DNA from 4 places in the Paenibacillus sp. FSL H3-0310 genome. Region 4 is predicted to be linked to each of the others. Evidence: riboswitches for the same ligand, from Rfam matches in the RefSeq annotation. Region 4 holds a riboswitch; each other region holds the start of a gene.
What was found. A riboswitch is a leader RNA that binds a small molecule or an ion and turns the genes downstream of it on or off. The one in region 4 is predicted to bind cyclic di-GMP.
Positions count from the first base shown of each region.

Region 1: another riboswitch for cyclic di-GMP. It lies ahead of MHH63_RS21720 (choice-of-anchor A family protein); the one in region 4 lies ahead of MHH63_RS22265 (anti-repressor SinI family protein).
Region 2: another riboswitch for cyclic di-GMP. It lies ahead of MHH63_RS24905 (NPCBM/NEW2 domain-containing protein); the one in region 4 lies ahead of MHH63_RS22265 (anti-repressor SinI family protein).
Region 3: another riboswitch for cyclic di-GMP. It lies ahead of MHH63_RS06790 (thiamine pyrophosphate-binding protein); the one in region 4 lies ahead of MHH63_RS22265 (anti-repressor SinI family protein).

Region 1 covers NZ_JBBODC010000002.1:510,715-518,586, forward strand. The annotation lists gene MHH63_RS21720 (choice-of-anchor A family protein) at 67-2,628, opposite strand; cyclic di-GMP riboswitch class I at 2,737-2,827, opposite strand; gene MHH63_RS21725 (hypothetical protein) at 3,323-3,715, shown strand; gene MHH63_RS21730 (ASCH domain-containing protein) at 3,915-4,328, opposite strand; gene MHH63_RS21735 (Kelch repeat-containing protein) at 4,515-5,765, shown strand; gene MHH63_RS21740 (hypothetical protein) at 5,979-6,368, opposite strand; gene MHH63_RS21745 (hypothetical protein) at 6,595-6,786, shown strand; gene MHH63_RS21750 (SDR family oxidoreductase) at 7,273-7,533, opposite strand; gene MHH63_RS21755 (undecaprenyl-diphosphate phosphatase) at 7,613-7,872, opposite strand, start outside.
Region 2 covers NZ_JBBODC010000002.1:1,221,637-1,229,508, forward strand. The annotation lists gene MHH63_RS24895 (EAL domain-containing protein) at 1-280, shown strand, start outside; gene MHH63_RS24900 (hypothetical protein) at 397-963, shown strand; cyclic di-GMP riboswitch class I at 1,121-1,207, shown strand; gene MHH63_RS24905 (NPCBM/NEW2 domain-containing protein) at 1,466-7,279, shown strand; gene MHH63_RS24910 (response regulator) at 7,524-7,872, shown strand, end outside.
Region 3 covers NZ_JBBODC010000001.1:1,523,685-1,531,556, forward strand. The annotation lists gene MHH63_RS06780 (hypothetical protein) at 1-165, opposite strand, end outside; gene MHH63_RS06785 (carboxymuconolactone decarboxylase family protein) at 278-646, opposite strand; gene MHH63_RS06790 (thiamine pyrophosphate-binding protein) at 657-2,297, opposite strand; cyclic di-GMP riboswitch class I at 2,453-2,549, opposite strand; gene MHH63_RS06795 (methyl-accepting chemotaxis protein) at 2,724-3,974, opposite strand; gene MHH63_RS06800 (helix-turn-helix transcriptional regulator) at 4,096-5,052, opposite strand; gene MHH63_RS06805 (SDR family NAD(P)-dependent oxidoreductase) at 5,212-6,045, shown strand; gene serA (phosphoglycerate dehydrogenase) at 6,420-7,872, opposite strand, start outside.
Region 4 covers NZ_JBBODC010000002.1:631,980-639,851, forward strand. The annotation lists gene sipW (signal peptidase I SipW) at 1-395, shown strand, start outside; gene MHH63_RS22255 (TasA family protein) at 486-1,094, shown strand; gene MHH63_RS22260 (helix-turn-helix domain-containing protein) at 1,264-1,593, shown strand; gene MHH63_RS22265 (anti-repressor SinI family protein) at 1,701-1,856, opposite strand; cyclic di-GMP riboswitch class I at 1,884-1,968, opposite strand; gene MHH63_RS22270 (2-oxoglutarate dehydrogenase E1 component) at 2,439-5,306, shown strand; gene odhB (2-oxoglutarate dehydrogenase complex dihydrolipoyllysine-residue succinyltransferase) at 5,359-6,645, shown strand; gene MHH63_RS22280 (hypothetical protein) at 7,126-7,872, opposite strand, start outside.

The sequences.
Region 1 (7,872 bases), 120 kb from region 4:
ATGACATACAAATAGAGCCGCCATCGGAACACTCCCGAAAGCGACTCTATGTTGATCTACCCTTTATTATTTATTCTTTTTGGAGAACTTGGTTCTCATTAATAATCCGATAAGTGCAAAACCTAAACCTGCTACATAGTAAGGTGCAGGACTTGATTCACCCGTTTTTGGCAATTCCTTCACAGGTGGCTTACCTAATGGGATCGTATCGTCCACTACGATGATTTCATCAGGTGTTGGTGTTGGCGTTGGTGTCACTGCCGGTACCGGACCTAATGGGATCTCATCATCATCAACAAGTACTTGTGTGCTATTCGACGGTGTTGGTACTGGCGCTGGTGTCGGCGAAGCTACAGGCCCAAGCGGCACGGGATCTTCTGCAAGAACTATAGTGCCAATTACGGATGATGGCGTTGGTGTCGGGAACACCGAAGTCTCTGGTGTCGACGTTGGTGTTACCGTTGGTGTTGGTGTTACCTCTGGTGTTACCGTTGGTGTTACCTCTGGCGTTACCGTCGGTGTTGGTGTTGCTTCAGGCGTCGGCGTTGGTGTCGGCGTCACTGTCGGCGTTGGCGCTGGTGTCGGCGTTGGCGTTGGTGTCGGCGTTGGTGTCGGTGTTGGTGTCACTGTCGGCGTTGGTGTCGGTGTCGGCGTCGGCGTCGGCGTCGGCGTCACTGTCGGCGTTGGTGTCGGTGTCGGTGTTGGCATCACTGTCGGCGTTGGTGTCACTGTTGGCGTTGGCGTCGGTGTCACTGTCGGCGTTGGCGTCGGCGTTGGCGTCGGTGTCACTGTCGGCGTTGGCGTTGGTGTCACTGTCGGCGTCGGCGTTGGTGTCACTGTCGGCGTCGGCGTTGGTGTCGGCGTCGGTGTCACTGTCGGCGTTGGCGTTGGTGTCACTGTCGGCGTCGGCGTTGGTGTCACTGTCGGCGTCGGCGTTGGTGTCGGCGTTGGTGTCGGCGTCGGTGTTGGCGTCACTGTCGGCGTTGGCGTTGGTGTCACTGTCGGCGTCGGCGTTGGTGTCACTGTCGGCGTCGGCGTTGGTGTCACTGTTGGCGTCGGCGTTGGTGTCACTGTTGGCGTCGGCGTTGGTGTCACTGTCGGCGTCGGCGTTGGTGTCACTGTCGGCGTCGGCGTTGGTGTCACTGTCGGCGTCGGCGTTGGTGTCACTGTCGGCGTTGGTGTTGGTGTCACTGTCGGCGTTGGTGTCGGTGTTGGTGTCGGTGTTGGTGTCGGTGTTGGTGTCACTGTCGGCGTTGGTGTCGGTGTTGGCGTCACTGTCGGCGTTGGTGTCACTGTAGGCGTTGGCGTCGGCGTTGGCGTCGGTGTTGGCGTCACTGTCGGCGTTGGTGTCACTGTTGGCGTTGGCGTCGGCGTTGGCGTCGGTGTCACTGTCGGCGTTGGTGTTGGTGTCACTGTTGGTGTCGGCGTCACTGTCGGCGTTGGCGTCACTGTCGGCGTTGGTGTCGGCGTCGGCGTTGGTGTCACTGTCGGCGTCGGACATGGTGTTGGCGTCGGTGTCGGCGTTGGTGTCACTGTCGGCGTCGGCGTTGGTGTCACTGTAGGCGTTGGCGTCGGCGTCGGTGTCGGCGTTGGCGTTGGTGTTGGTGTCGGTGTCACTATCGGCGTTGGCGTTGGCGTTGGCGTTGGTGTTGGTGTCGGTGTCACTGTCGGCGTTGGTGTCACTGTTGGTGTTGGTGTCGGCGTCACTGTTGGTGTCGGCGTCACTGTTGGTGTTGGTGTCGGCGTTGGTGTCGGCGTTGGTCCGGGTTCATCACCATCGTATGGATAGTGGTGAAATTCACCACCACCAGTACCTTTGAGTGAAGCCGCCACTAAAGTACCGTTAATCTGACCATTAATAAAATCAACATGAGCATAGGGGGCAAGTATGCTTCCCATTACACCTATGCCTGCCATATCAAGATACGCAGCTTGGCTAAAGTTAAGCAAAATTTTCTTGCTGTTCAACACGTTATTAGGTAGAAATCCGAAGTTTTTCATTTTTACGTTAGAACCATCAATATTAATAATTGCAGTAGATCCTGAAGGAACATTTATTGTAATTCCGTAGGTATTAGAGACGTTATCTCCTGAAACATTAAAAACATTGACCGCAGGATCTGTACCTGTCAGGGTAAGGCTGCCATATTGGTACACTGTTGTTCCATTCGCCGGCAATGCTGCAAGTTCTGCTGATTTGTCCTTCAAAGACTGACCTACTGCTGAAAAGTCAATCGTACTCCCCTGTCTTTTTGTACCACCCTTGAGGAGCGTTACATTCCCTGAAAAATCTCCCCCGTGCACGATATTCCCATAAACAGTACCTCCGTTGAAAGTAAGATTCCCTCCAACAACAAGTGTGTCAGTCAGGGAAACCTCTGCAGCGGTCAACCTATCTCCAACACTATAGTTGGTTAAGTTAACGTTACCTCCAGCAGCAAACCTTCCTTCCGTATCCGAAACTGTCGTTATATCCCCTAGAATAAACACGTTGTAGACCGCTGCAATTCCCAATGTAGAAGAACTGCTAGCTCCAGCAACTCCAGCTCCCAATGAGGAAAGCCCACTACCTACCGTCAAAATCCCAGCTAATACAAGCGAGAGTAACGGTTTTATTCTTCTTTTCAAATGGCACACCTCCTAAAACTATGATTTATATTAATCAGAATAATTACCAGAAACTCTAAAGGACCTAACAACAAAAAAGACCGCCAAAAAGAAGTGAAATTCCCTTCTCATGGCAGTCGGACGGTCATTGTGCCTTTAAGACACTTTAGACTCCTGGACTTTGCGTCCCGCCCTTTCAGACGGTTTGCTATTATCATGACTATATATATGTATTACACTGCAAGTCCAGAACTGGTAGCTGAAGCATTCTATCCAATAACAGTCTATGACTTTTAATACTTTTGAATTAATAACAGTTTAGCTCCCGACACCCACAATTGTCAATCAATTCCTTTCGATAATTCCCCGCATTAGTACCACACAAAAAAAGCGCCTAAAGGCGCTTCGCATAAGGTTTTTCATTAAATTTTAAAGTAACTGTATATAGCCCAATATGGATATCCATAAGGGAACACTCAGAATTAAACCAAAAAACAATCCACGCTGGAGGCTGCCCTCTTTTTCCATCATAATTCTCCTTTATTTGCGTTCGATACATTAATTTTTATTATTACAATTTTTAATATAATTTATTCTTCGTTATTTAGTTGTGAATTTTATCACATTGGATAAGCTGTTTAGAAATACCATTGATTATTTTTGGAATATCGGGGTAGAATACGAATATACGTTCCTATTAGAGGTGATGAGATTCATGCATAGAGCAGAAAGCAGGGACAACATGCTGGTGAAATCTTATTTATTGCTTCCGATGATTTTATCAGCTTTCGAACGGGACTCCGCCATTTTATCTACACACTTACGAACACCCGCCCCTTATCTGGAGGTGCTTGGAACAGCTGCTGCAGTAGCTACAACAGATCTAAGGGATGTTCGTGCAGAAATGAGAAGACGGGGAATCAAGGTGTATGAGCAAAACAGACTTAATACGGGAATTGAAGCCAAGTATATATGTCGTGGCTATCATGAACGAATGCTGCTGTTGAATGACATTGTTGCGGCTCAGGCTGCCATCCATATGCGCAGATATCTAGGGCTGGATATTTCATCTTTTAAGAGTTACGAAGAACAGTACCAGATTAAGTAAAGCTGTATAGAAGCCGCTGCGCTCTCTCCCCCCAATCAATTAGTGAACAAAAAAATAGGCCTTACCATGGGAGTTGGCAAGACCTGAGAGAGATATACCACAAAACACTGGGGGGTGTTTGGTGTCTCTAATATATACCTCGAACCTGAAAAAAAGCTGATAGGCACATAAAAATTACATTAAAAATATTGTTCGCCGTTCAGAAGTGAGTAGAGTGCTCCCACAAGCTTAGCCGACCTTTAGCTGGAATTGGATGGCTTAATGGATGAACCCCTTCAAGCTTCCAGGCAAACCGTCCTTCACTATAGTCGCCAAAATCATATTCGTTCCCATTGATCCATTCCCTTAAATCCACCTCTGGAGTAACCACATAACATCCCGCGAGCTGACCTGTAGCAATAATAGCTCCTGTCGGCAAATTATTCGCTGTATAGCCATGTTTCGCCAATACTGATTTGTACGGTTCCTGTTCACAAATCTTTTTGTCAATCCTCACTCCGGCATGGATGCCTAACTCGCCGCGGTAGGCTGTTCTCCATGAACGAGTTTCAAACTCTTTTTCACCAAGAGCAATTAAGGTCGCCCAAGGCTGCCGTATTGTTATACACCGCATGATATTTATCCCCTTTGTTTTACATACATTCTTTATACAATAACAAATTATTATTATTATGGAATATAAAAGAATATATTGATTATCTATCACTATATTTCATAAATAGGAATTTATGTTTGGACAATCTTTGATGAGTTAGATAAATTTGTATAGTTATTAATATACATAAGGAGTTGTATTCTTTTGTTAAAAAAAACAACATTACTACTTAGTTCTATAATTCTTATCTTAAGTCTGTTCTCAGCCTTTTCTGTATCCGCTGAAGAAACTGTAAAATGGGAAACAAAAGCTAGTTTGCCCATAAACTTGATGGGATCAGCATCAGCAGAGTTGAATGGAAAGATATATATTTTCGGGGGAGCAAATGGATCAGGAGAGGCAGCTACAGGAACAAGAACAAATAAAACTTACATGTACACTCCAGAAACTAACAAGTGGTCTGAAAGAAAAAGTATGCCCACTGCTAGAGCCGCAACAACTGCTGCAGTTATAGACGATAAGATATATGTTATTGGAGGTTACTATAGCGGGGGTAGAACCAACGTTGTTGAAATGTACGACCCTATAGCAGACAGTTGGGAAACAAAATCACCATTACAAACTCCTAGATCATGGTCAAGTTCAGCGGTAGTCAATGGGAAAATATACGTTTTTGGTGGATCAAAAGATAGCAGCGGACTTTCATTATTTACCGTCGAGGAATACGATCCATCAACTAATCAATGGACTTTTAAAAATAATATGCCTATTAACCCGAATGGCCCTTTTATCGCTACTGTTAATGATAAAATTTACATTACTGGCGGGACCAATGTTGCAGCAGGTGCTTCAATATTCTTCAAAAATCTTTATGAATATGATCCTGTGTTAGACACATATACTGAAAAAAAGAGTATGCCCACTCAAAGATCCGGTGGTGCCGCAGTTGTAATAAATGGAGAGATCTATTATTTAGGTTATGGTCTTTCTGTTGAGAAGTACAGTCCTCAAACTGATACATGGAGTGTTTTTACCAACTTAACTTCATGGAGATTTCAAAATTCAGCCGCGGTAATTAACAACACTATTTTTATCATCGGAGGTTCGAATCAAACTGCCGCTATATCAACAGTAGAAGCAATCACTATACCTATACCTGAAGTTACTCCTACACCAACACCAACCCCTGAACCAACACCGGGTCCGGAGCAACCTACTGGTGATCGCGCTATACTTGTCATAACAATGAATACAGGACTTGAAAAAGAATTTGATTTAAGTATGGATGAGGTTAATGCCTTTATAAATTGGTATGAGAATAAACAAACTGGTGCAGGAACTGCATCTTATGCCATTAATAAGCACGATAATAATAAGGGGCCTTTTACCAGTAGAAAAGATTATGTCATTTACGATAAAATACTAACCTTTGAAGTCAGTGAGTATACAATTTAATAAACAAAAAAAGCCCGCCAACCATTTAAAATTGACGGGCTTTTTTATGAAGTTATAAATGGAGGCTTTAGTATTGTTCCCAAATTCAAAGGAAGAAAACTGTATGTAGAATTAATTGAATTAAAAGTATCATTCTCAATTTATATAATTAAGCTTTTTATAAGACACCTATGAAATAGCTAGTCACCACTTATGATTGACGCATTAAATTTACTATTTATATTGATTAAGAAAAAATTGTTGCAAATCCAATTCAGATTTTATACTCTCAATAACACTTTTCAAACCAGGTACCCAGAGAAAAGTATCTTGTCGGATATAATTCATTACTAGCTCATAACTACGCTCAAACTTTTCAATGTTAGGACTATGTTCGTTTTCCAGTACTGTACGTACCCTTTCTGCTAATTCTACGTAGTCAGCATCAATGTGCTCTTGTTTATAGCTCTCCGCCGATTTTAACTTGGTCCAGGCAAAGGCCCCGCCAGCTACAACTTCTTCAGATCCTTCTACGTATTCAATGCATGAATCATAATTTATAAATGCATTAATTCGTTCTTCAAGCAATTTAAAATCTTGTACATAATTAAGGGTTTTTTCCAAATAAGACACCTCCCCAAATGATAAGAAGATGTGATCTAAACTCACCAAAAAAATTCTAGTTGGTAATCACAACTTGATAGTGAATCCAGTATATACTCTTTTGAAACATAAATATATGTATTATTTTTCACATATAAATTCACACTTATTGTTGAGTTGGGATAAATGTGTTTATAGGTATAGCATTAGTGATAATGTAATCACTTAAAAAAAGAGGTGGCTTGTTTTGATCAACAAAAGAGTCGAAGAGTCAATAAAAGAACATTCACCAGTGCGCCTATACTTAATCAGTGGCGAAACCTTTGAAGGCATTTGCGAAGAAAATTTTAGTGACCAATTCGTCCATTTAAACACAGGTAATGGTATTATTTCATTTCCGCTTTGGGTAGTAAAATATATCCGATTACAACCTTTATAGTGCATATATTGATAAGGAAACTCTAACCTTGTTTCCTTCACTGGAACTCCTAGTGCAAACTCACTGGGGGGGTTATTTTATGTATGCTCTGAGTTCAAATCGGTCCCGAACGAACCGGGCTCCAGCAATTTTGATGGACCCGTAGTATATGAGACTGTGACAGAGCAGCCGTTAAAAATTCAGAGTCTGTCTTAAGGACTTTGTATACATTACTCAACATGATCATTCCTATGTAATATAACGAATCTTTAGACTGGTCTCTTACCTTTAGATCGTTTTTCCAATATAAAATTTATACATTTTTTTGTAATCATACATTGCTTCACATCTCATAACCTCCTGATAACGAAATACCCCGCCATCTGGCAGGGTTTCGGCACTTTCGAATCAATAAGTTAAGTATGGTTCGTCTGGACTATTTTGTATATAAACTTTAAGCAGTTGATTAGCAAATTATCCTTAGGAATAATTTAGCAAGCTAGCAAGCTAGCAAGTTGCGAAGTTCGTAATTTTACAATACATACCGTTAGATAACGATTGCGGACCAGTTAAAGCGTATATTTTCCCATGGTGGCCTTCTTCAGTGAGCACTTTGACTGCAACAGCGGCAATATCTGCCTCGTGAATTCTAACGCCCAAAGCATCAGGGAATCCCGTTCTTACAATTCCTTCTTTTTGAATGGATTCTGCCCAAAAATATAATGCATTCTTCATAAATTCTGACGGCCTTAAGATTGTCCATTCCATTCCGCTATTTTGAATAACGGTTTCGATAGGGTTTCCCCCGTAATCCATTAAGGCTACAATTTTCTTTACATTTGCCCAATTACTGTATGACAATTAAATAGAAGAGAGCTGCTAAAACAAACCGGTATAGAGCAAACCACTCCAATCGAAGTCTCTTAATCAGTTTGATGAACGTCACTACTGCAATCATTGCCACAAGAAAGGATGTCGCAAAGCCAATTAACATTAGAAGCAAATCGTCAGAACTCAGCAAATCACGACTATCGTACAAATCCAACAAGCTTGCACCAAACATAACAGGCACAGAAATAAGGAATGTAAAATCTGCAGCGGCTTTTT
Region 2 (7,872 bases), 590 kb from region 4:
TTTAGATGATGTTGGTGAGGGCTTCAGCACGATCGAGATGTTATTGGAGCTTAAACCCCATTACATGAAGCTGGATATGAAATATGTTCAGGGTGTGTCCAGCGATCTGAACAAACAGAAAATAGCAAAGCAATTTTTAGAAAAAGCTTTAGAAATCCAATCCGTTCCTTTAGCAGAAGGTGTGGAGTTTAGAGAGGACTTTGAATGGCTTAAGCAGAGTGGTTATCAGTTGTTTCAGGGCTATTTATTTGGAAAGCCTGATCCTATTCCCAAACAGTAATCCTAATGAGTATATATCCGTCCAGAGGATGAGATGAATTTCAGGTCAGAGTCTGAGTACAGCCAACCCCCGGGGTTGTATAATTTAGGTAATTTGAAAAGGGGGACGGGATAAATATGAAATGGCATCAATTTGTAACGCGCTGGGCGGATTCTAGGGGCTTTGATGGACGAGAGATTGATTATCAATGGCCTTCTCCCTCATTTCCGGTCATCAGTATTCGCAGTAATCTAGGGCGATACTCAGGTCAAGCGTATGGCCGTGGAGGTAAACCCCGTGTGAAGACAGCCGTTGGATTAATCGCTATTGGAGATGTAGCTGTTGGCTTGATTTCCATAGGTGCGATAAGCGTGGGCGTATTATCCTTAGGAGCAATATCACTGGGAATGTGGTTAGCGATCGGAGCAATAGCACTTAGCTGGCTTGGCTTCGCAGTGGGAGCGATTGCGATTGCAGGCGTGGCTGTAGGAGCGATCGCAATCGCGGAAAAAGCGTTGGGGGCCATCGCCATAGGGGATACGGCGTTTGGTGCGATAGCGATAGGCAGGATCGCTGGGGGTGCCATAGCTATCGGACAATGGGCATATGGTGTAATCGCAGTTGGCGAACATGGTTTCGGATTAATTCCCGTCACGGGCGATGTGTGGAATTGGTTCCGGGGTTTGTTTGGATCGGAGAGTTAAGTAGACCTACAGTCCTAAAGGATGTCCTTCTCTTCCGGGATAGTCGATAAATAATATCTATCACATAAGAAAAACTAATTGCAATTACCTATACTCATTTCATACCAATTAATCATGCGATCAGATCTAGGCTTATGTTACTCTTTGAATGTATTCGAAACTTCATAGGCAAACCTATGGAAATGTAGGGACGCAAAGCTATAGGGACTAAGGTTATCATAACTATTGTCAGCCAGCTGCCAAAGAGTGCGTAACGCTTTTTGTTAAAATATAAGAAAGTATAAGTTATAAAACTATACTTAATATCTTATATTTCTCGCTTAAACGCTTACCGTCCTTATAAGGACGCCGAAGGCGTTTATGCTTGTTAAGGTTTAATAAAAATTAAGTCTTAATTTTTAGGCGACTTTATACGCAATCAAGCTACTCTTTTGGGGTAGTTTTTTTTGTGCCCATTTTTGGGCACTGGAGAGATTCATATGACATCTGGGGGTAAGAAGAGATGAAGAAAATGATTGCGATCGCTACATCGGCGGCCATGTTGGCCAGTTTTTCGAGTGAGGCAGGTTATGCTTTAGCAAGTGAGGCAAGCAAGGTAAATGTAACAAAAACAGTGGCGCAAAGTAAGGTTAACTTATTAAGCAACGCCTCGGTTATTCCGTTTGAGCTGTACGGCAAGGATGCTCTAAATGCCTATAATGAGGTTTTTAGAATGAATCCAGCAAATATTAAATCCATCACAAATAACGGTGGCAACTACTCAGGCTCGCCTATAGCTAAGGCTATGGATGGGGATATGAGCACGCATTGGGAGACTGGCAAACCGAATAGTTCAACGTTTACGAATGAGGTTGTGTTTGTTTTCAATGAGTCCACTGAATTAAATAGAATGGTATACGCGGCTAGGCAATCCGGTGCGAAAGGTAAAGGTTTTGCTCAAGAATTTGATATCTACGGCTCCACTACCGATGCGGGTGATTTTACGCTCGTGTCTTCTGGAGAATATACAGGCTCAACCGGTGATGTAGTGGAGATTCAGTTCGCACCTACGGCTTTTAAGAGACTTAAATTTGTCTTCAAAAAAGCGAACCAAGATTGGGCGAGTGCGGCTGAGTTTTCTTTTTATAAAGAGGATAGTGTCTCTGCTAAAATGAAAAAATTATTTACAGATGATACCTTGAGCCAAGTTAGTGCTGCCTTTAATACGACAGAGAAATTAACAGCTTTAGAGAATGAAGTGCAGGCACATCCACTGTATGCGCAGTTTAAAGAAGAGATAGAGAATGCAAAGATCCTTTTGAAGAACCATCAGGTAGAGGCAACGGCAGCCAAGGTTTCGAAGCTAAAAGGGTATGGAACAGCCTATGAAAATGCCTATAGCCAAGCTTATAGAATGCCGAATGCAAACGTATCAAAAGTAACGGTGAACGGTGGAAGCTACCCAGGTACGAAGCCTGAATATATGCTGGATGACCAGCCCACTACGCATTGGGAAACGAACAAAAACAATGATGCAAGCTTCACGAATGAAGTCGTGTTTGAACTAGCGCAAGCGGAAGTGCTGGACAGAGTGGCTTTTTTGGCTAGAGATAACCGCAAAGGATTCCCAGAGGCTTTTGAAATCTATGCATCAGAGACGAGTAAAGGAGAGACCTTCCAACTTGTATCTAGCGGAACCGCGATTAGTACCAATGACTTTCTGGAATTTAAATTCGAACCGACGAAGTTTAAAAGATTAAAATTTAAGTTCACAAAAGCTAATATCAACAGACCTTTTGCGGCTGAATTTAGATTTTATACAGAAGATAAAGTAAGCGAAGCTGTAAATGGTATTTTCACAGATGGAACGATGAGTGCGGTTGTGCCTGCTTATAATAGCGTCGAAGCAATCAACGAATTAGAAGAAGCGGCAAAAGTACATCCGCTCTATCCAATCCTGAAAGATTCTTTGGATTTAGCTAAGAGGCTAGTGAATGGTGAAGTTCAAACCGAAGGCACCATCATTGAGGCGGAACAACGTGGAGATATGAAAAAGCATGCGCAGGAAAACCTGAGAATTGGTTTTGGTACGAACAACCAGCCTACAGGTCTCGTTGCAATGCCTGGAGATACGATCAACGTTTATGTGGATGCAGCTTCTAACGATAAGCTACCTTCTTTAGTCTTTTCTCAACAAGAGGCCGCTTGGAATGTTTGGGCTAGAGGTGTGCAATTGCGTCCAGGTAAGAACATTATAACCGTTCCTGAATTTGCTATGAATAGTTATTATGCACATGAAGTGACTAAGGGCGGCACCGTTTATATCGTAAATCCCTATACAGCAGAGGAACAAGGGAAAGCGCCATTGATCCGCTTCGAAGGTTTAGAAAAGATTCCTTTTATGACCAAGACCACGGATCCAGAACAATTCAAAACCTTCTTAATCACATACAAACAAAGACTAGACGAAGATAAAGCGGCTCATCCAAATGTTCAAGATCGTAAACTCATAGATGTGGTAGAACTGGCCAGCGATCATGTTATTTTCACAGGAACGGCGACGGAGGCGTACAACAAATATATTACGCAAGGAAATAACCCGCTGGACACCGTAACTGGGTATGACACCTGGATGAAGAGTATTTTTGCCTTCTATGGCCTGGATGGCAGTAGCGAGATTCATGATGCCAAGCTAATTCGTGAGAATATTCGCTTGATGCAGCCTTATGGTGCGATGTATGCAGCGGGAGATCATACAGGGATCCAACTTGGAACAGTAGGAACCATGTTAGGTGATTTTAACAAAGCTTATCCGGGCTGGGGACTGAATCACGAAATCGGGCATCGCTTGGCTATGGGTGAACGGGAATATGGCGAAGTAACTAATAATATGGTGTCTATGTTTATGTCTGTCGCGGCGAATTCGATAGATAATCGTATACCGTATGAATCAGATATCTATAAATATGTCCTCGAAGAAAACAAAGTGGTTATGAATCAGCAGGGCTTATTTGCACAACTCGGAGCCTATTGGCAGCTGGAGCTGGCACATCCGGGATACTGGACAGAGCTGACCAAGCTATATCGGGAGCGGAAGGTCATCCTTACCAACGGTGACAATTCCAAGCAGCAGTATTTGGTGGAGTTCTCCTCCGAAGTACTGGGATTAGATTTAAGCAGCTATTTTGCCAGACATGGCTTCACTGTGAATCCTGAGACAAAAGCGAAAGTAGCCAAGTATCCGGCACCGCAAAAGTTATGGTATTTAAATAACTCGGTGATTAATTATGAGGGAACTGGAATAGCGGATAAAAATCTGGCCATTAAGGTTAATATCACACCTAACACCACGGCTAGAACGAACACGTTAAGTTTCAGTATAGATAAAGAGCTTAAGCAAGACTTTTTAGGATATGAAGTGTATAGAAATGATGTGTTAGTTGGTTTTACAGGAACTGAGCAATTTGTGGATCAGAATGTAGATGCGAGTATCAACTATACGTACAAGATCGTCGGTTATGATAAAAAGCTGAACCCACTGAAGCCCGTACAGGTTAAAGCCTTTAAGCCAGCCTTGTCTGTTGAAGATCAGCTCACTTTAAAGCTTAATCAAACCTTTGATCCGATGAGCTATGTAAAAGCGGCTAACTATCTAGGAAACGATATTACTGCAGATGTCTCTCTGAAAGCCAATAACGTTGATGTAACGCAAAAAGGCAACTACGAAATTGTATATGAAGTGAAAAGCGAAGGGGTTACGGAAACGAAAACCACACAGGTTACGGTAACGAGCGACTACGCCTATATTTCCGATCTCAATGCCAAGTCAGTCGTTGTAGGCTGGGGTGAATTAAAGAAAGATAAAGCCGTTTCCGGGGGAATCATAACCCTTGTTCGCCAAGGGTTGGCTGCGACGTACGCGAAAGGGATTGGTGTTCATGCCAACTCTGAGGTAGTTTACGATATTGAAGGTAAGGGTTACGACTTCTTTGAAAGCTACATTGGGATTGATCAAGCCATGAAAGGGAAACCTTCCTCGGCTACTTTTGCAGTGTATGTGGATGGAGAACAGAAATTTGAGAGTGATGTTTTCCGGGCAGGAACAGAACATCAATTTGTGAAAATCCCTGTGACTGGCGCAAGAGAGGTGAAGCTGGTTACAACAGATGCTAAGGATGGCAATGCTTCAGACCATACGGTATGGGCGGATGCGAAGTTCTCGAATAATTCAAGCAAACCTACCATTACAGTACCGGAAGAGACAACCTTCGTTAAGCTGAACAGCGAATTTGATGTGTTGAGCGATGTAACAGCTTTTGATACGGAAGATGGTAACTTAATTGGAGCCGTTGAAGTGCATTCAAATGGATTCACATCAAGCAAAACAGGGACTTACAACGTCGAGTTTTCAGTTACAGACTCAGATGGGAACTCCGCTGTGCAGGCCAGAAAGATTGTTGTATACAGCGCTAGTAAATACCTGAGTGATATAGATTGGCAATCGGCAAAAACGGATTATAATGTGGTTCGAAAAGATAAGGCTAGCTCTAACAATCCGATTAAGCTGCTGGTAAATGGCGAGGTCAAAGAGTTCGCTAAGGGCTTAGGAACCCATGCCAGCTCTGAAATCGTGTATAATCTGGCAGGTGCAAACTATGAATATTTTGAAACGTATGTAGGGGTTGATAGAAATATCCCTGAGCAAAGCAACTCCAGTGTAATTTTCAAAATTTTTGCCGACGGGGCAGAGGTTTATAACAGCGGACTGATGAAATTTGGTACAGAAGCCAAGCTTGCGCGGATACCTGTTAAGGATGTAAGTGAATTGAAGCTGGTGTTAGATAATGCAGGTAACGGAAATGCTTCAGATCACGGTGATTTTGCTGATGCGAAGTTTATGATCTTGAACAATACACCAGAGCTTACCATACCTAAATCTGTCTCAACCAAAGTGGGCCAAGCGATTGATATCAGTGAAAGCTATTCGGCAATGGATTCGGAAGACGGTGACTTGACGGCTCAAGTGAAGGTCACAGGCCAAGAGCAAGTTAAATTCAACCGGGCCGGAAAGTATCCAATCACTTACACAGTAACAGATAGTGATGGAAATACGACCACGAAGATTAGAACTATAGCCGTAGTAGACATGACGGACTTTACGTACCTGACGGATTACGACTGGAATTCTACTCAGAACAGCTATACTGCACCTTTGAAGGATAAATCTATTAGTGCAAATACGCTGAGATTAACAGATGAGAACAATCAGGTAGTGTCCTATGAAAGAGGAATTGGAGCGCACTCTAATTCGACGATTGTATACAATCTAAGCGACAAAAACGCGGACTATTTCACTTCCTATGTAGGTGTAGATAGACAAATGTACGGTTCTGTTGGTTCGGTGAGCTTTGAGGTGTTTGTCGATGGAGAGAAGAAATTCGATAGTGGGGTCATGGGTTCGAGAGATCCGCAGAAATTCATCGAATTGGATATTAATGAAGCAAAAGAACTGAAATTAGTCGTCACAGACGGGGGAAATGGCAACGGATCTGACCATGCTGCATGGGGTGGAGCCAAACTACATTTCGCGAATGGAGATCACTTATTCACTAGAGATCTCGAACAGGCGATTGCAGCGGCTAAAGCAATTTCTCTAGAAGGCTTCACACCTGAGAGCATCGCGGCATTTACGTCCAGCCTCTCGATAGCAGAGACAGTGTTGGCTAACTCTTCTGTTACGCAAAGTGAAGTAGACGAAGCTGTAGCAGCGTTGCAACAAGCAACCGAAGGTTTGGTCCAAATAGATCTTACGCAAGTAATTACTGTGGCGGACCCGTATTTAAGTGCTTCGATCAAGACTACATTGGGCGTAACTGGAGAATTAACATTAGGTGATATGTATAACCTTACAACGTTAACTAGCGAAACCAGAAGAGCCGGATCCTTGGAAGGTTTGCAGTACGCGAAGAACCTAGAGACACTTGATATTACTGGAAATGAAATTACAGATTTCTCCCCATTACAAGGATTAACTAAACTAACGAGCTTATTGGCCGACCCACAAATGGTAGAGGTAGGAGAATTTAAGGGACCTGTAGTTGAAGTGGCCAATCTGGTGAAAGGGCTCGATGGCAGCAAAGTGATCCCTAATTCGGCTGGAGTAAGAAACACTAGAACATCTAAAGAAATTGTGTTTGATATGAAGGAATGGGCTGCTAATCCGGATGTGTTCACTATTGACCTATCAAACGAGGAGAAAGGAACTTACATGCTGGGGTTAACTTACCAAGTCGCAGGTAATCTCGTGCAAATCATTTCTTTTATTGATAATAATTGAATTCCCAAGAAAGCAGGCGGATTGTGGTCTCTATAACCATGGTTCGCCAGTTTTTAAATGAGGGGTTTTTATGTAAAAATATCCATTTTGTCATATGACAAAAGAAATGACAACGCTCACTATAAGCGGTGTAGTCTTTTAACTATACTTAATCAGAAATGCGCCAAATTTAAATGAATACTCCAATTGAAGCTTTTTATACAAAGAAGTAAATAATGTATGCGGTTTAGAGGGAGGTGTTTCTGTGAAAATCATCATTGTAGATGATCATCCTTTAGTTAGAAGAGGGCTGGCATCTGTCATTGCAATGCAATCGGATATGCAATTTGCCGGTGAAGCTACGAATGGTCCGGAAGCACTTGATGTGATTGAAGAGACAAAGCCAGACATTGTCCTCATTGATCTTAAACTTGCTGATGAATCAGGACTGGATGTCATTAAGATAGCACGTACCCGCGGCATTGTTAGTAAATTCATACTGTTGACTTCCTCTGCGAGCAGAGAGGATTTTTTGAGGGCTGAAGAAGTACTGGTAGACGGATATGTTCTGAAAGAGGCACTGCCGGAGGAATTACTGTTTGCTATCCAGTTGG
Region 3 (7,872 bases), on a different contig from region 4:
AGAAAATGTTCCATCTAACTCAATGTTAATAACCTTGTTTGTAGTGTCTGTCTTCAAAACGAAACTTCCCATGCCTAAATCTCTCCCATAGATTGAATTTGTCCAAAACAGTTCGACTGCAATATCCAGCCATGTATATCCATTTAGCTGTTTTATAAAAGTCAAAATTCGACACTATACAGCAAGTAATGGGATATTCCGACTCTATTATAGGCATATTTTTCAAGTGTATGCAATAATAAAGTCGAATTTTGTATATTGTTGTCGAACTGTTGGGTTATTGGATTTCTTCTATGGTTGCAAGCAGGATATTAAAAGCTGTAATGATTCTAGGTGCCCCTATAACGGGTACTAAGTGTAATAGAATACCTTTAAGCTGTTCTACGGTAACTCCAACACGAAGGGCCATGACATAATGAACGCCCAACTGTTCGAATTGACCCATTGAAATTAAAGATGAAATGACTGCGATTTCCTTCCAGTCAGGGGCTATAGTATTACGTTGAAAAATATCGCCATAGGCATTCCCCATAATAAATTCAGCCAAGTCAGGGAAGTGGTCTTTAATTGGAGCTAGTGCTTTTGCGCCATAGTCTCCTGATAGATTCGTGAAGTGGTTGAGACCACTGTTGATATTTTCCTTCATGGTTAGCCTCCTAGTTTAGGTTCAAAGTACGGTGTGCAGTCGGAGGGACTTCATCACGGTCTGTTAGTAGTTCAATAACGGCAACATGGTTTAGAGCTACCGCATCTTTAATTGCAGCTGTGAATTCATCCGCATTCTCACATTTGTAGCCTTTAGCACCTAGAGATTCAGCGAATTTTACGGCGTCCATTGGTACTTCATATAGAGTTCCATCGATACGACCTGTGGTTTTCTCCATACCCTTAAGAGCCATATCTAGTTGCTTATTATTGACCACGATAAAGATGACAGGGATATCTTTGCAGACAGCGGTGTTAATCTCAGCGCCGAGCATCATGAAACAACCATCACCTGTAATGCAGAGGATAGTTTCTTCAGGAGCAGCAACTTTTGCACCAATAGCCATGCCGATCGAATTACCCATGCAAGCAAAATACGCATCAAAAACAAAGCTGCCCGGTTTCTTAACCTTGTACCATTTTGCAGCGTGGAATCCATGACTTCCATCATCAACGAAAATTGAATTATTATAAGGGATCAAATCACTTAAAGTGCTCATTACCGAAGCAAGGGAAAGATTCTTGAGGGTTGGAAGCTCTTCTGAATAATCCGCATCGGCCAAAGCCTCACGTTTGGTGATTGTGTTTGGGTCAATATGATTTAGGCAGTGCACCAAATTATCGCGCAGGTCCCCAGTGACCGGTATCGTTTTGGACAATAGTATTTTTCCGACAAAGGTTGGATCAATATCAAATTGAATTAAAGTTGCTGGATGATTCTCCCGTTTAAGATTACAGATGGTCATATCACTTAAACGTGATCCAAGCACTATAAATAAATCGCTTTTATTCAATAAATCGTCCCCGTGGGTCGAACCGCCAACGCCAATAGGACCATGATAGAGTGGGTGATCCCAGACTATAGCCCCTTTTCCACCTGGAGATGTTACTACAGGAATATTAAAAGTTTCTGCGAGTTGAACAAGCTCTTTATGTGCTCCGGAGCGGTTAATTCCTTTACCCGCAATAATCAAAGGATTCTTAGCAGCTTGAATAGCATCGATGACTCTATCGATATTAGCTTGACTAATTAGAGATTCTCTTTCTGGGATTACTATATTGCATTCTTCCAATACTTCAGTTTGTACATCAAAAGGAATACAAAGATGAACAGGACCCCGTTTGGTCAGGGCCACAGAAATCGCATGATTAAAAATAGTACCAAAGTGATCCCCACGTTCAACCAATTTACTGAACAAGGTGGCAGGTTTGAACATATCAGCTAAATCAGCCAGAAAAGAGGTGGAGTCCTGACATTGAGGAATTCCAAGCTCTGTAATGGATTGGTGGCCGGTAATAAATAGGACAGGTAGGTTGTTAGCTTTCGCATGTGCTGCTGCTGTAAGCAGGTTAGTTCCCCCAGGACCCGAAGTACCAAATGCTACGCCTAGGTTACCCGTTTTCAGCGCATACCCTGCTGCTTCGAATCCGGAGCTTGCTTCATGTCTGCCGGGAATAAATTCAATACCGTAATCCACCATCTTTAGAACTATTGGACAAATGGATTTGCCAATGATCCCAAAAGAATGGGTGACTCCAAGGTTACGTAGTGCTTCCGCCATGTAATCTGCGACTGTCTTCAAAAGAAACACCTCACAAGTTTTTTGATATATATTAGTTATTAATCTACCGAATAGATACGATAGATCAATATACTCAAAAAGTAAAAACCTGTGCTCTATAGTAAGCACAGGTTGGTGGCATAAGGCACCGCTAAGACTGAACAATAGTTCAGCCGTCCTGGTTCCTCTGCAACCTGGCAATCATGGCCTCAAACGAAAAAATGAGGCTGTAGATCCATGGTTTTGCGTCATCCTCTTTCGAGGATTTTGCCAATATTAATTTATAGTTGATAAGAATAATTTTCCTTTACAATATATTCCTCATTAATTTTTGTCAACATAATCCGCTAAAAAAACTCGAAATTTGACGAAAGTCTTGTCCAAGAGATGAAGTTTTGCCTCGCGAAAAAAACTGCCACCTAAGACTCAGCTTAGGTGGCAGTTGATAGTTTTGAACTAGAATTTAAAGATATGAATGGTTTTTTGCAGATTAAATACGGCCTGGGTCATTTTTTCCGTTTCTTCTGCAACAGACTGCAGGGCATTAATCTGTTCATTCATAGCCGCCGATACCTCTTCCGTGCCAGCAGCAGTTTCTTCGGTGATTGCTGAGATATTCTCAATTGCACTGGAAATTTTCAAGGCACTTTCTAGCATAAGATCACTCTCCGCAGAGAATGAAGAGATTTGCTCGGTAATGTACTGCACGCTTTGTACAATTTGTGCGAAAATATGGGCAGATTGAGTGATCATTTCATTCTGAACCTGCACAACCTCTTCATTGATGGCAATATTATCGATGGCTTGTTTAATATCTGACTCAATGCTGCGGACCAAGCCGAATACTTCTTTTGTGGATGCCGTAGATTCTTCAGCAAGCTTGCGAACCTCTTGAGCTACAACGGCAAAACCCCGACCATGCTCTCCGGCACGAGCAGCTTCGATGGAGGCATTCAGTGACAGCAGGTTGGTCTGCTCAGCGATCTCTGTGATGGTCTTGGTGATCATCGTAATCCCGCGGGCATTTTGTGAGAGAGCTTCAATAGTATCAGCCACTTTTTGTGTAGCCTCTATGTTTTTACGCATGCCTTCAGCCTGTGTATCTACGGATTGGCGCCCTTGCTCGACAAGTTCTAAGGTATGTATTGAACGTCTGTTCATTTCTTTGGTGGAGTTCGTATAATTGGATACTTTAGTTTCAATGTCTTTAATGGATTCTGTCATATCAGCGATATCCGTAGATATTTCATTTGCACCAAGAGCGAGCTCAGTAGAAGAAGAGGCTACTTGTGCCATGACAATTTTCAGGTTCTGGTTCTTATCTTCGATTCCGCGGCTTGCATCCATAACTTGACGGGTGATCTGCGATGCATCGGTCAAAATCTTCTTGAGCTTATCAATCATTGTGTTAAAGGAGCGGCTTACGTCACCCATTGAACCATTTTCGTCCGCTCTGCTAGTGAAATCACCCTTCGAAATACTGTGAGATACATTAGCAATATCATCAAAAGATGATGTAAGCGTTCTCTCCACGAAGCGAGCAACAGGTAAAGTCAGACCTGCAAGAACAACTACTAGTATAATTCCTACGAGAAATTGACCTAGAATCATTAACGTAACTAAGACAGGAATAGCAAACAGTGCGGCAACGAGGTAACATCCGGCAACAATTCTTTGTTTTAACGGAAGTTTGTGCATCCAGCTCATTGGTAAAATGTCCCCCTTATTAAATTTTATGTAATGGTGTTATTATAGGGGATTTATAGGTCATTGGTCTATAGAGAAGTGTCATAAATCTTCTTTAAGTAGTAGATATTTAGAATTCATGTCAAAATTCCTCATATATTGTGGAAATTGTTTTAATAGCAGACTTTACCATCCTTACTAGTTCGATAGGAGCTAAAACAATAACTGAAGGAGAGAAAGAGAGTACGATACGACAGGCAGATTCTATAGCATTAAACTCGGCCTCCACGTTCATCCACCCAGTATTAGCAGAGGGTTCTACTAAAGTTATAGTTACATATCTTTCACGTTGTAATTCTTTAAGAATAGACTCATTCACCTTTAAGTTCACTACATATTTTGGCAGTGCTGCTTTAAAAGCTAAAGTCGATTGTTCCCAGTAGCTTTTTAAATCAAAAGCCTCAGGTCTGACAAATGATTCATAAGTTGCGTCAGCTTGTATTAATCTCGACACGCGAAAAGTCCGCATTTCACCCTCGGTTCGTGCCACTACATACCAAACTCCACGTTTTGCGACTAACCCGAGAGGTTCAATGAAACGCTCCTTCATCTCGTCATTCCGTGGGTAAGTGATCTTTACTTTACGGTCTTCCCAAACAGCTTCCTGCAGGACAGATAGGAACGGATATGTCTCGTCGGAAGGGTGCCAGCTGGCACCATCTATATGAATGCGCTGGCTCAGGTAACTGGCTGGATTATTCGGCCTGGATGGGGAAGCAGCCTCCAGCTTAAGCACGGCAGAAGAGAAGTCGTTTTGTATACCCAGATCTTTTAAGATTGAGGAGTCTGCGGACAGCAGCAGAGTAGCAATTTCTGAGGGCTTCATACCCGTTAAGGAGGTCCGGTATCCTTCTGTGAGCATCCAACCCCCTTCGCGTCCCCGTTCGGCAAGAATCGGTATTCCCGCTGTACATAAGGCTTCCATATCTCTAAACACAGTTCGTTCAGACACTTCTAAGGTCTGGGCTAGCTCACGGGACGTCATCTTTCCACGATTTTGCAGCAAAAGTAAGATGGATAACAAACGATCGGCTCTCATTAAGGGAACATTCCTCCTCCTAATAAATGTTAGTTAGTTCTTAATTAATTATTATATTATATATGTCAGTTGATGTCATATTAAAGAATTATACTTATATAAGGTAAGGATTAAATACAGAACATTTAGAGAAAAACAAGTGTAGAAAGGATTGAGAACATGACTTTAAAAGGAAAAGTAGCATTGGTCACCGGAGGCAGCAGAGGTGCTGGTAGAGGAATTGCATTGGAGCTGGCAAGGAAAGGTGCATTCGTTTATATTACGGGCAGAACGACAGAGGCTTCTGGCATAGAGCATAGCAAGCGGAGCATTGATAACGTACTTAGGGAAATAAAAGCGGAGGGAGGGTCCGGCAGCGCCATACGATGTGATCATACAAAAGATCAGGAGACAGAGGCGGTCATTCGCCAGATTGCTTCAGAGCAAGGAAAGCTTGATATTTTAGTCAATAATGTATGGGGCGGCAACGATTTACCTATTGAGCAGAAGTCTTTCTGGGAGCTTCCTACAGCGCATTGGGACAATATGTTTAATGCGGGTGTGAGGGCACAGTTGATAACAAATTATTATGCAATACCATTAATGCGTGAGGCAAAAGCTGGCGGTCTAATCATCCACACAACCTTTTGGGATCATTACAAATATCTTGGAAACTTCTATTATGATCTTTCTAAAAACTCACTTGTCCGCATGGCCTACGGGTTATCGAATGAGCTTAAAGAGGACAACATTGCAGTTATTCCGCTTACTCCGGGCTGGATGAGGACAGAGGCGGTGTTGGAGAGCATGAACACGGATGAGGAGCATTGGCATGAGGTTGAAGAATTGCAGATGACTGAATCCACAACCTATATCGGTAGAGCAGCCGCTGCTCTAGCAGCCGATCCTAAGGTCATGTCTATGACCGGACAACCGCAGCAGGTTGCTAAGCTGGCTGAAAAGTATGGATTTACAGACATCGATGGTCGGACTGTTCCCGCATTCTTAGTCTAAACAGCAAACTTGATCTGTTTGATCCCATATGTGCGTGTGAAGCAGTATAGGACACAGCTGATCTATAATGCAGTATTTTCGTATATTTAGAACGCTATCGGTCCCCAGAGACGCTATTGATAGGCAAAGCACCTGATTTAGCTCTCTTTTTGAGGAATAGTGGCACCAGAGTCCGAAACCCTGCTTCAAAGGCGAAATTATTGCATATAAGGTCATCTGGGTCCGTAACCTCAAGGGCGTACGTAAGCCTCCACGAGGGTACTCAATTCGATATTGTAAATGAAGCCGAAACGGGTCAACGATCAACAACAAAAGCAGCGAAACTCCTATAAGAGGAGGATCGCTGCTCTGTTGTTTGATTTCTATCGTATTGCTTACAGAAGAATGATTTCTTCGGCAGTGTTGATTTCTGGCAGGCCAGCAAGCTTCACAAGCACATGAGTAGGTACAGCTTTATCAACGGTCAGCAGCATGATTGCTTCGCCACCAACGATTTTACGTCCCACTTGCATGGAGGCGATATTGACATCATTTTCGCCCAGCAATGTGCCCACAAGTCCGATAATCCCTGGTTTGTCGTTATGGGATACTACAATTTGATGTCCTTCAGGAGCGATATCAACCGGGAACTTGTTCACTTGAACAATTCTTTCTCCATAACCTTGCAGCAATGTTCCGGCTACGAGACGTTCTTGGTCGTGATCTGTTTTAAGGGTCACGGTAATCAGATTAGTGAAGCCTTTAGTTTTGGAAGCTTTAGTTATTACTACATTAACGTCGCGTGTTTTTGCCAAGTGCATGGAGTTAACGATGTTAACATCCTCAGCGAAGTGGCGGGAGAGCACGCCTTTCACAATATAGCGGGTAAGTGGTTGGGTATCGACATCTGACAGATCACCCGCATACTCAACATGGATTTCACGAATAGCACTATCTGTAATCTGGGTAACAAAGCTGCCCAGCTTCTCACCAAGTGTGAAGTAAGGCTGGAGTTTGTTCATTACGCTTGGAGCAACTGGAGGAATATTTACAGCATTGATGAACGGTTCATTACGCAGAATATGCAGTACTTGTTCCGATACATCGATCGCTACATTCTCCTGAGCTTCAATTGTAGAAGCGCCCAAGTGAGGAGTCACGATAATTTTTGGATGCGACAAGAATGGGTGATCTGCTTGTGGCGGTTCTTTTTCGAATACGTCAAATGCAGCGCCAGCAACAATACCGCTATCAATAGCTTCTACTAACGCCATTTCATCAATTACACCACCACGGGCACAGTTGATGATGCGCATTCCCTTTTTCATCACTTCAAATTGCGGGCGGGAAATCATATGGCGTGTTTCCGGAGTAAGTGGAGTGTGCACAGTAATGAAGTCTGCTCCGCGGACTACATCGTCAACGGAAGCTAATTTTACTTCCAGTTTCTCAGCACGCTCAGCAGTTAAGAAAGGATCAAAAGCAAGGATTTCCATGCCGAAAGCTTTGGCACGTTTTGCCACTTCGCTACCGATTCTGCCCATTCCCAGTACACCTAAAGTTTTGCCGCGAAGTTCTACACCCACGAAGGTTTTTCTATCCCAGGTTCCACCAATTGTTTTTGCGTAAGCTTGTGGAATGTGACGGGCCAAAGCCATCATCATTGCAAAAGCATGCTCACAAGTTGTAATGGTATTTCCATCAGGAGCGTTGATAACAACAACCCCACGTTGAGTAGCAGCTTCCAGCTTGATATTATCTACACCCACACCTGCACGACCAATGACCTTTAAGTTTTTTCCAGCTTCGATAATTTTTTCAGTTACTGTAGTTTGACTGCGGACGAGT
Region 4 (7,872 bases):
GAGGGGATATGAATCGTTTCAAACCAGGCGATGTCATCACCTTTAGGAATGAAGATAATCTGCTCATTACTCACCGGATTGTAGAAGCGACCGTCAATAACGCTACTGGTGAAGCTGTTTATCGCACTAAAGGCGATAACAACGACGCGCCCGACATGAACCCTACCAGTTCTGTGAATGTTGTAGCTCAGTATACCGGGGTCACTGTACCCTATGTCGGTTACGCTATGAATTTCGCGGTTTCCAAAGCTGGAAGTGTAGTCCTCATGATCGTGCCTGGCTTGATGCTTCTGCTCTATGCTCTGTATACCTCTTGGAAGGCTGTAGCTGCATTAGAAAAGAAAAATGCTGCCCTACTGCCAGCCTCACCGCCCCCAACAGAAACACAGCCCTAAGTTGATTGTCCACTTCCGCTTACGAACCGGAAGATACAATATATAAATTTTATAAAAAATTCAAACACAAATTTGAGGAGGAATTTTATTATGGGTATCAAGAAAACATTGGGTCTTGGCGTAGCATCTGCAGCACTGGGTTTATCATTAATCGGCGGAGGAACCTTCGCATACTTTAGCGACACTGCGCAAAGCACAGCTACATTCGCAGCGGGCACGCTCGATCTGAACTCCGACCCTTCTGTCATCGTTAATATTCCTAACCTGAAACCAGGTGATACGGTAACTAAATCCTTCAAATTGAAAAACGATGGTTCGCTCGATATCGGATCTATTATTCTGAATACATCGACTCAAATCACGGATGCTAAAGGAGATAACTACCTGGATTTAGCCGAGTTCATTAAAGTTAAATTCCTTAGAAATAATGATAAAGGAGTACCTATCGTCTCTCCTGAAAATGTAGTTTATGAGACTACACTTGCTGCTTTAAAAAGTCAGCATCCGGATCTCGTAAAAAATACAGGTTGGGATCAACTCTTTACCGAAGCATCCGGTATTAAAGCCGGTACCAACGACAGCTTCTCCGTCCAATTCGAATTTGTGGAAAATAACCAAGATCAAAATATTTTCCAAGGCGATAGCTTAACACTGACTTGGGATTTCGTAGCTAAACAAGGTGCGAAAAAAGACTACTAAGATCAATAAAGTAATTTAATAAAATACTCGAAGAGCAGCAGATCCTGAATCCGGCCACGGATAAGCAGATTGCTGCTCTTCTCTTTACAATAAACTTTGTCCGATTTATTGATATTTGCTATACTAATAACAAAAATTACGGAGGGGCGTCAGCATAGTGCCACAGAATATGGGCCAACGTATCCAGCAGCTCCGCCTAGACAAGGGTTTCTCCCTATCTGAGCTTGCGGACAGAGCAGATGTGGCTAAGTCGTATCTTAGCAACGTGGAGAGAAACATCCAATCCAATCCATCCATCCAGTTTATCGAAAAAATCGCTGACGCGCTTCAGGTATCCATTCATGCCCTACTCTATGGAGAACCCAATGATGCAGAGGAATCACATTTAGATTCGGAATGGTTCCGATTGGTGCAGGAAGCTATGGACTCAGGCATTAGCAAACGCGAATTCAAAGAATTTCTGGACTATCAGAAATGGAAGCTCGATCAAAAGGATTAATACTTCCTACTAATCTGGTACGATCCTCTCTTCTACTAAATCATATCGAAAAAGGACACAGCGAAGAACCGCTGTGCCCTTTTTCGATATGTAACCCCTCTAATGTATTACTGCACGATCTGCACAGTTTTCTCATGAAAGAACTGGCGGATTTCATCTGCCTTAATGCCAGCCTTCTTAGCTGCTAATAATAAATGTACCCACTCTTGATCCAGATCAATAAACTGCTGTTCTCTGTTGCTACCCTGGTTGGACTTTTCCAAAAAATCTCCCCCTAAGATTTTACGTCCCCAGGCAATCCGGCTGTCATAGTATCTCTACCTTAGACCCGCGACTTTGTGCCCCTGCCTTTCGGCAAGTTTACCTTTTACTGGACCCTTTTCACGAAAGGATCTACTTAAAAAACTATAAAATTACTATCTGCAATAACATTATACAAAAAGAAAGCGGAAAAGTGTGTCGATTCCTGGTTACTTTCTATTTTAAAAACGAAAAATAAAAGATTTTTTTTCAAAGATCTTGTCCGATTATCACGATACTCGTCCGTTACATAAAATAAATTGTACTAGCAAAATAAATATTTACTGACCTAATAGTTAAAAATAAGGATAATAGAATCATTTTAATAGGCCTTTAGAATGGGTAATGAGAAGAAACACCCTTCTTTTCATTAGAACAAGCTAACCCATACCATTTTGCGAACGTATTGGACGAAAGAATGAATTGATTACAGTGGCCGAAAGTAGCACAATAAGATGAGAAATGAAACCGCAATCATCACAGCTCCAGTAAGCGTTGACACAAAATGTCACGTATGGAGTTCATCCGTTAAGGAGGATGTATTCATGGCAGCCAAAGAGCCCTATAACGAATCCATTTGGAGTAAGTATTACGGACCCAATTTAGGCTACATTCAAGAAAGATATGAACAGTTTGTGAAAGATCCCTCCACCGTAGAAAATAATTATCGCGAGCTTTTTACAAATTCGGGACCTCCTCCCCTAACTCCGGATAGCGAACCGGCTCCTCAGCCGCGCATCTCGGGAGACACCGAATGGCTTAGAAAAGCAGTAAGAGCTTCCAAGCTAATCGCCAATATTCGTATATATGGCCATATGGCCGCTGAAATTGATCCGCTGGTACGCGATCAGAATCCCATGGCAAAATATCTTGAGCTTGAAACCTATGGGCTGACCCGCGAAGACCTGATCGCACTGCCTGCCACGCTTATATGGGAAAATGCGCCGAATGATGTGCATACCGGATGGGATGCCGTGCAACGTATGCGTCAGGCATACACCAAGACTATCGCCTATGAATTCGGGCATGTGCATGAAGAAAAAGAACTGCAATGGCTAAATAGACAGGCAGAATCCACCAGCTCACCAGCACCCCTAAATAATACAGAACGCAAAGAGCTCCTGAACCGCCTGATTCAGGTAGAGCAATTTGAAACCTTCCTCCACAAGACTTTTGTAGGTCAGAAGCGTTTCAGTCTTGAAGGCAATGATGCTCTTGTGCCGATGTTAGATGAAATCGTACGTGCTGCTGCACATGACGGTGCGGAGCATATTTTGATGGGCATGGCGCATCGCGGCCGCCTCAACGTTCTTGCACATATTTTGGGCAAACCTTATGATATCATATTTTCAGAGTTTCATCATTCTCCGAACAAGGAGCTTTTCCCTTCCGAAGGCTCCACAGGCATTAACTATGGTTGGACAGGTGATGTGAAATACCATCTCGGTGCAGACCGTGCTGTCCGTGAAGGAGAAACCGTACGCACAAGAATAACACTAGCGAATAACCCAAGTCACTTGGAATTCGTCAATCCTGTCGTGGAAGGTTTCACTCGTGCCGCACAAGAAGATCGGAGCACTGCAGGACTGCCGAAGATTGATACCAGTAAAGCTATGGCGGTGCTGATGCATGGCGATGCTGCTTTTCCAGGTGAAGGAATTGTTGCAGAAACGCTTAATATCGGCAAACTTCAAGGTTATCAAAATGGTGGGACGATCCATATCATTGTTAATAACCGAATTGGTTTTACGACTGAAAGTGAAGATTCCCGTTCTACGCATTATGCGAGTGACATCGCCAAAGGGTATGAAATCCCAATAGTCCATGTCAACGCTGATGACCCAGAGGCCTGCGTAGCAGCTGTACGTTTAGCTAGCGCATACCGCCATCAATTCAAAAAAGATTTCGTAATTGATCTCATCGGCTACCGCCGTCATGGTCACAACGAAATGGATGATCCTGAAACCACACAACCTATTGTCTACGGCAAGGTTCGCAATCATCCAACCGTCTACAAGGTTTATGCAGAGAGACTGAAAAACGAAAAGGTTCTTACCGCCGAAGACGTACAAAAGATGAATGCTGAAGCAGAAAGCGTATTGCAGCGTGCGTACGATACTATGAAGGAAGGCAATCATAAGAAAAAAGAACCCAAAGCCTTCATTCCTCTACAAACGGACCGCGCAGCGGCAAACACTACAGCGGTATCCATCTCCAGCCTGCAGGAGATCAATCGTGAACTGTTGACGGTTCCTGCTGGATTCCAGGTTTACCCGAAGCTGGAGCGCATTTTACAACGTCGTAAAGATGCACTGAATGAGGGTGAAAAGGTCGACTGGGCACTGGCTGAAACATTAGCCTTCGCTACCATTCTGAAAAATGGAACGCCCATCCGACTGAGCGGTCAAGATGCCCAGCGCGGAACCTTCGCACATCGCCATCTGGTGCTGCACGACAGTAAAACAGGAGATTTATTCTCTCCGCTACATCAGCTAAGCGATTCCCGTGCCTCCTTTGGCGTATACAACAGTCCATTGTCAGAGGCATCAGTATTAGGCTTTGAATATGGTTATAATGTGTTTGCACCGGAAACCTTCGTAATCTGGGAAGCACAGTATGGTGATTTCGCCAATGCGGGTCAGGTTATTTTTGACCAGTTCATTGCCGCTGGACGCGCCAAATGGACACAGCGCAGCAATCTCGTCATCATGCTGCCGCATGGCTACGAAGGACAGGGACCTGAGCACTCCAGCGGTAGGCTGGAACGGTTCTTGCAGCTATCCGCTGAGGAGAACTGGACGGTCGCTAACCTGACTACCGCTTCGCAATATTTCCATCTGCTGCGGCGCCAAGCAGCGTTATGCGGGCAGGAAGATGCTAGACCGCTAGTCATTATGACGCCGAAAAGTCTCATTCGGAATACGCGCAGCACTTCTGCCGGAACCGAGCTGGCTTCAGGACAATTCAAGCCTGTATTAGCTGAATCTTTGCTTGGCCAGAAACCAAGTGAAGTTAAACGGCTCGTAGTCTGCAGCGGTAAAGTCGCTATCGACATCCAAACAGAACTGGAAGCAGCACCGGATAAGGATTGGTCATGGCTGCATGTTCTTCGCCTAGAGCAGCTTTATCCGTTCCCGGAACAGGAGCTAAGCGAACATTTAAACTCCTTCAGCTCCCTTCAGGAAATTGTCTGGGTGCAAGAAGAGCCGAAAAATATGGGCGGCTGGAGCTATAGTGAGCCTCGGTTACGCGCCATCGCACCGAAAAATGCCGGCGTAAGATATATCGGCCGTCCGGAACGTTCCAGCCCGGCCAGTGGTTATGCAGATGTGCATAGCTTCGAACAACGTAGAATTGTAACAGAAGCCCTAAAATCAAATTCGAACGTACAAGCGGCTGTACCGTCCTCTTAAGAGGACGGTATCACAATAGCGTAAACCATTATGTTTGGGGAGGAAACGGCCTGTGTCAGAAATCTTAGTACCCGATCTGGGAGAATCCATATCCGAAGGAACCATCTACAAATGGCTGGTTAAAGAAGGCGACACGGTAGGTCAAGGCGATGTGCTCGCTGAGCTGGAAACGGATAAAGTCAATCTGGAAATTAGTGCAGAGGTGGAGGGTGTCATCTCCACCATCCTGCGTCAAGCGGGCGAGAACGTAGCCGTTGGCGAAGCCATCGGCATCATTGGAGCCGCAAGCGGCAGTACGCCGCGGGGTGCTGAAAGCGAAGCCGAAGCGCCTAAAGCGGCTCCGGCAGGCGGCAACGCAGTAGCAGCCGCCGCGCCTGTAGCTGCGCCCGAAGTGCCTGCAGCAGGTGGCGACAGCCATGCTGCCTTGGCATCGCCGGGCGCACGCAAGCTGGCACGGGAGCGCGGCATCGACCTCGGCGAGGTTAGCGCCCGTGATCCTATCGGCCGGATTGGTCAGGCCGATGTGTCCGGTCATGGTGCAGCAGCGCCGCAGGCCGCTGCACCGGTAGCTCCGGCGCCGCAAGGCAAGCCGGAGCCAGCGAAGCCGGCAGCGGGCAAAGCCACGCCGGACGAGGGCAAAAACGTGGAGCGCAAGCGCATGTCACGCAGACGGCTCACGATTGCCAGCCGCTTGGTCGAAGCGCAGCAGACCGCGGCCATGCTTACCACCTTCAACGAGGTGGACATGACAGCGATCCTCGACATCCGCAAGCGCCGCAAGGATGCATTTAAAGAGAAACATGAAGTTGGACTAGGCTTCATGTCCTTCTTCACCAAAGCCGTGATCGGTGCGCTTAAAACCTATCCACTGCTGAACGCCGAAATCGACGGTGAAGATCTGGTCGTTAAGAAATTCTACGACATCGGTATTGCTGTTGCAGCGAAAGAAGGACTTGTAGTTCCCGTAGTCCGTGATGCGGATCGGCTCAGCTTCCCGGAAATCGAGCGCCAGATTGGCGAGCTCGCTTCCAAAGCACGTGCCAATACGCTCAGCCTCTCCGAGCTGCAAGGCGGAACATTCACCATCACCAACGGTGGCGTATTCGGCTCCTTGTTATCCACACCGATTCTGAATACACCACAGGTGGGTATTCTAGGGATGCATAAGATCCAACTGCGTCCGATCGCGCTAGACGAAGAAAGAACCGTAAACCGTCCAATGATGTACATCGCCCTTTCCTATGATCACCGGATCGTTGACGGCTCTGAAGCGGTAAGCTTCCTGGTCAAAGTGAAGGAATTGCTGGAAGATCCGGAAGCACTACTGCTAGAAGGCTAACGCTCTTCGAATTTTCGAAGACATAAGAATATAAAGAAGGTATCCCTACAGCTCTCGCTTTGGGGATACCTTTTTTTATATCTGGATCCAATTGCTGCCTTCCTTGCATACGATTTAACTGTATTTTATACACTTATTTATTTCTGATCCGCTCATAGCCTCTTCTCTAATTGCATTCTCTACAACTAAAATCCGTAAAAACTTCTATTTCCACTAATCTAACCAGTAATAGCTGCATCAAATACAACTAAAGGGCCTATATACAGCTATTGGTGAACTTTAATTGCACATAATACAACTAACTTAGCGCATGCACCTTCAAACTACATACTACACACTACGCACTACTAACTACTAACTACTAACTACTAACTACTAACTACTAACTACTAACTTCAAACCTCAAACTTCAAACTTCAAACTTCAAACTTCAAACTTCAAACCTCAAACTTCAAACCTCAAACCTCAAACTTCAAAACTCTACTTCAATAGCTCCTCAGCCAGCTGTAAAAATTGCTCCTGGGTCAAAATCGTATCTCCATAGCTGGTGAGTGTATAATACGCATCCTGCTTCTCGTTATACCAATTTAGATAATCATAGCTGACTTCTTCCCTTACTACCTTGTTATAGATAACTTCTGTCCCTGCAACTTTGAGCTTATTAGCTTGATTCTCAGGCGTTTGTTCCACGAAAACCTTGCCGCCATGCATGAGCGTTGCTGAGATCCCTATAAAAGCATTGTTCTTCGAATAAGTTACACTTAGCCCCCCTGGCTCGGACCACGGTATAGCCTTCATAAACAAATTGCGGGTCCCCTTGTCCTTATTTGCCTGAGCGGTAAGATCATTTAATGTTTCCTTATACAGAGAACCTGGCTTAGCTGTATCCGTAGTCGGAGAATTAGGATGGATTACACCATATTTAAAAGCGTACCCCGCTGCCGTTTTGGGAAGCATTGGCGCCCCTGTTCTTTTGATTTCTTTTAAAAAATCAGAATACGCATCTATCCGCTGCTCTTTATACTTAAACTGCAATTCTGTCGCCAAGCCTGCTGCACCTGCTTTATTTTTCACAAGATAAGCGATCAATTCACCCGGTTTAGCGAACTCTTCTGCTTGCTGCGCATATTTATCATAAGAAGCCCTTTCTGCAGATTCAGTCGGCGCAACATGTTGGACCTTCACTACTCCTTCACTATTGCGGATTTGGATATATTCAGACGCAGC